DNA from 2 places in the Peribacillus sp. TH14 genome. Region 2 is predicted to be linked to the other one. Evidence: riboswitches for the same ligand, from Rfam matches in the RefSeq annotation. Region 2 holds a riboswitch; the other holds the start of a gene.
What was found. Region 2 has a riboswitch for S-adenosylmethionine ahead of JFU50_RS12120 (methionine ABC transporter ATP-binding protein). Riboswitches for the same ligand answer to the same signal wherever they lie in the genome.

Region 1: linked by a shared signal. The riboswitch ahead of JFU50_RS07500 (sugar ABC transporter substrate-binding protein) and the one ahead of JFU50_RS12120 (methionine ABC transporter ATP-binding protein) in region 2 are both predicted to bind S-adenosylmethionine.

The regions. Positions count from the first base shown of each region.
Region 1 covers NZ_JAEKEK010000001.1:1,532,702-1,535,171, forward strand. Annotated here, with positions in the region: gene JFU50_RS07500 (sugar ABC transporter substrate-binding protein) at 1-1,078, opposite strand, end outside; SAM riboswitch class I at 1,195-1,300, opposite strand; gene JFU50_RS07505 (GTPase domain-containing protein) at 1,397-2,470, opposite strand, start outside.
Region 2 covers NZ_JAEKEK010000001.1:2,514,211-2,516,680, reverse strand. Annotated here, with positions in the region: gene JFU50_RS12125 (methionine ABC transporter permease) at 1-445, opposite strand, end outside; gene JFU50_RS12120 (methionine ABC transporter ATP-binding protein) at 438-1,472, opposite strand; SAM riboswitch class I at 1,653-1,765, opposite strand; gene JFU50_RS12115 (O-acetylhomoserine aminocarboxypropyltransferase/cysteine synthase family protein) at 1,883-2,470, opposite strand, start outside.

The DNA.
Region 1 (2,470 bases), 980 kb from region 2:
CTTCTTCAAATTCCGTTGATACTCCCCATCCTTCGACAATACCGGACAAGTTGGCCATGTTGACCGCTTCTTTTGAAGCTTGAATCTGCTCTTGTGAAATAAGTGAAGCTTCTAAGTCATATGTTTGCGGTGTTTCTTCACCCGCTAATTTTTTTGCCAAAATCCTCATATTCACTGCACCAATCAATTTCGGATCGACAGCTGCCGTGTAAGACCAAGAGCTGCCTTTCGCTTGAATCTCTTGAAGATCAGCATTAGATACGTCGATTCCGTATATCTTCACTTCATCGCGGCCAGCTTCTTTAATCGCACGAGCCGCTCCAATTGCGAATGCATCCCATGTTGCGAAAATCGCATCTAGTTTGCCTTTGGGATATTTATTCAACATTGCGGCTACCGCATTTTGTGTCTGAACCGAAGTATCTGCAGATGCTACTCCGAATCTTTCGACTTCTTTAATCCCAGGATTTTCTTTTAATTTTCCCTGATACACCGCATTTCTTCTCACCATTGGTGGGAAACCATCTACCCAAAGGTATGCGATCGCTGCTTCACCTTTTTGTTCTTCTATCAATTTATCAAAAGCCAGAGTTGCCAATGCTTCATCATCCTGTGAAGTTAAGGTCACACCGTCAATTTTAGATAAGTCGCTAATAGAGTCGAATGTAACAACGCTCTTTCCTGCATCAACCAACTTTTGAACGTCATTCACTGTTGCTGCATCATCACCATGGGAGATAATATAGCCGTCATAATCTTCTTGTAAAGCCTGGGCGATTGCATCATGGAATTTAGCCGTATCGCCATTTGCTGTATACGTATCCACTTGAAAACCTAATGCTTCTCCTTCTTCCTTCGCTCCAGCTAAATATTGAGCCGTATGATCATCTCCGCCAATCTTACGAATGACTTTGATTTTGGCACCTTCCCCTTTTGCAAATCGTTCTGGAACATTTTTAAAAGATACTTTTTCATCCTTCTTTGATTCTGTTGAACTTTGTCCTGAAGAGCAGCCCGTTAAAAGCAAAGCCGAAGCTATGACCGAAACGAAAACCCTTTTAAAAATTGACTTCCTCATTTTAGTTCCCCCTTCTTTTCACTCATTAATCTTATCAATTAGGTTGGTGTAAATCCCAAAATAAAAACCTCTCTAGAATAGAGAGGTTTAATCAGCTGATTTGCAGACTTGTCCCTCTCTTATCTGTCAAAACATTTCTGTTTTGCAGGATTTAGCACCAATTCCTAATGGAACGGTTGCTGGGCATCTTAGGGCCAGTCCCTCCGCCACTCTTGATAAGAGAATATAATGTGTTACGTTTTTCGTAATTACCACTTTATAGGGATATAGTCGTAAAGTCAATAGATTTTTGAATATTTAAAATGTTTCTTATTACACTTATTTTCTTTGTAGCTTAGCCAGACGCTTTTTCTCGATCTTTTCAAGTCTTTCTAACTGACGTAGTTTCACTTCAAATAGAGTAATCGGGTCACGGTATACTTCCGGATTTTCTCTCATATGCTCCAGTGCTGCCTGATGATCTTTGATTTCAGTCTGTGTTTGTTCTATCGTTTTTTGAAGTAAGGCAAATGAACTGCGATAGAAAAGTGAGATATCTCTATCCAAAGATTTTTCAAACAATCCGAATTGTGTAAGGAAACGGTCACTGATCATCTCTGCAACATCCTGGTAGTCTTCACTTTCTAGGTACTTCTTATACCGGTTGTACATATTAGCTTTATTTTGCGGAATCGCTCCAAACAACTTCCCTGCCCCTTTAAGCAGCAATTGCGATGGGGTCCGGCGTAGTAAAATATTAACGTCTTCAATGCGGATACTGCTTGTCATCCGATCCGCATCACGGCGCCAATCATCCAAAACTCTAAAGTCTCCCGCAAGTGTAATTCGCTCTTCTTTGTACAATTCATTGAACCCTGTGCTCATCTCATCCATAAACTGTTGAATTTGTGTAAATTCCAACTGAGATGTAGCAATCCAGTCTTGAAGAGAACGGTAATATTGCGGCATAATCTTGTCTGAAATATATGCCTGAATCTGCTCATTCATTTCATCGTTCAACTGTATATGAACTTGGCTGAAATCGCTACTTTCCGTTAATGATTTAGAACATTCTCTTAGTAATTCAGGGATTCTTGAAGAAAGCTGTTTTTTCACTTCTTCTTTAATTGAACGATACGACCTTATGATATTTTCACTTTTTTCTTTTTCCAAATCTGCCAGTTGATTGACGGCTCCATTCAATTTGACTTCCATCTGCTCATTCCAAGAAATTGAGTGCTCGCATTTCCGCTCATTAGCTGCCCGTTTTTCTAGCAGGTAAGATAACGTTTTGCGAATGAATGCAAGAATCTTCTCAGATCTTCTTTCCTTCCAATTATCAGCTTGATAATTCGAATCAAGGAAGGATGAAAGGTCCTGTAACTGCTGTTTGCTGTCATAAAGTTTGGAGAA
Region 2 (2,470 bases):
GCATCGATTCTGGAAGAAGTACCTTCCAAATGATCGTGCTCGTTTTCGCTCCCATTGATTTAGCCGCTTCAATTACACCTTTATCGATTTCACGGAGGCCGATTTCAACCATACGTGCATAAAATGGTGCCGCCCCGATAATAAGGGCTGGTAAAGCAGCATCCTCACCGATCATAGAACCGACAAGCAATTTTGTGAAAGGTATGAGCAACACAATTAAAATAAGGAATGGAATGGAACGGAAAATATTAACGATAGCACTCATGGTCGTGTTAATTACCCGATTTTCCCACAAGTTACCTTTCCCTGTTAAAAACAGGACTAGCCCTAATAGTATGCCTATAAAAAAGGTTGCTAGTACTGAGATACTAGTCATATAAAGTGTTTCTTTTGTTGCTTCAATAATGTCTTCCCAATATACATTCGGTAATAATTCTTCAAGCATGAGTAATCACCTCCACGCCTACATGCTGTGCTTTAATGAATTCGATTGCGCGGAGCATTTCATCCTCATTGCCATCAAGGTGGATAAATAACGTTCCATATGAACCACTTCTAGTTTGAGATATTTTTCCTTGAACGATATTGACATCCAACTCAAAGTTACGTACCAGCCTAGTAATTAACGGACTCTCTGCATGATCTCCTACGAACGTCAATTGAATTACTTTTCCTGCTGGATAGCGTTCCAGCAAGTGTTCCATTGTTTCTTTTGTTTCTTCAGGCTCTGTTACCTGTTGAACGAAACGCTTCGTCATTTGTTCTTTCGGATTCTTGAAGACTTCCAGGACAGGTCCTTGTTCAACTACTTGACCACTTTCCATTACTGCAACGCGGTGACAAATTTTACGGATGACGTGCATTTCATGTGTAATCAAAACAATCGTTAGACCAAGACGCTTATTGATGTCCACAAGCAATTCAAGTATTGAATCGGTTGTCTGCGGGTCTAAAGCAGACGTCGCTTCATCGCACAGTAGCACCTTAGGATTGTTAGCAAGAGCCCTAGCAATCCCGACCCTTTGTTTTTGCCCTCCGCTTAATTGCGAAGGATATGCCTTTTCTCTTCCTTCAAGCCCAACTAACTTAATTAATTCATTCACACGCTTGATACGCTCATTTTTCGAAACCCCTGCAATTTCTAGAGGAAACGATATATTCTCCTGAACGGTTCTAGACCATAATAAATTAAAATGTTGAAAGATCATGCTGATTTCTTGTCGAGCTTTACGTAGCTTAGCACCTTTGATTTTGGAAATTTCTTTATCAGCCACCACAACGGATCCTTCTGTTGGTGTTTCCAATCCATTAAGCATCCTGATCAAAGTACTTTTCCCTGCTCCGCTGTAGCCAATAATACCGAAAATCTCGCCTTTATTTATTTCAACATTAACATTATTTACAGCCTTAATCGTGTCACTGCTTCCTTTTCCTGTTCGGAATAGCTTACTAACTTTTGTCAATGTAATCATTAATACTCACCTCTTTTATCCAATAAAACCTATGAACTTAGTTGATTTATCTTCATTATCAGCCTGTAAATATGATTTAAAACCGTTTTTCAATATTGCTATACATGTAAAGGTTTTCCCAAACTAAATAGAAAAAACCTTTCTGCATGAGCAGAAAGGCAGGTGAAAAAGCAGGCCTTTCTCTCATCTTCCAAAGCGATTAAACTTTGTGTGAATTGGCACCTTTCCAAGGAAATTTCCTTGTCGGTTGCCGGGTTTCATCGGGCACATCCCTCCACCTCTCTTGATAAGAGCTAATATATAGAATATTTGTACATCATTAAGTTCTTTAGTATGGAGAAATTTTATCATAGATAAAAAAGGAGCGCAATGTATAATATTTCTAGGAAAGAATGAACAGGTCTTTTTTATTAAACAGTTTTAGAAGTTAAGGAGACAATATTCGTCGCTTTTTCAATTGCCTGCTCTAAATCTTCTATTAAATCCTCTACGTTTTCAATACCAATCGATATGCGCACTTGATCAGCACTTACACCCGCTTTTGCTAAACCTACATCATTCAATTGTTGATGGGTCGTACTAGCAGGGTGGATAATTAAACTTTTAGCATCCCCTACGTTGGCTACATGCGACCATAACTCTACCGAATTGATAAGTTTTGCTCCAGCTTCGCGTCCACCTTGAATTCCAAAAGTCACAACAGATCCTGCTCCCTTAGGCAAATATTTATCCGCCAGCGCTTTATCAGGGTGACTTCCATTACTAGGGTGCGAAACCCAGTTCACAGCAGGATGATTTTCCAAATATTGAATAACAGACTTAGTATTCGAAAGATGCTCTTTCATTCTCACATGCAACGTTTCTAGCCCCAGCGTAAACTGGAACGCGCTTTGAGCACTTAACGTCGGCCCTAAATCACGAAGTAATTGCACACGAGCTTTTGTGATAAAGGCAGCAGGGCCGACTGCTTCAGAGTATACAATCCCATCGTAGCTTGG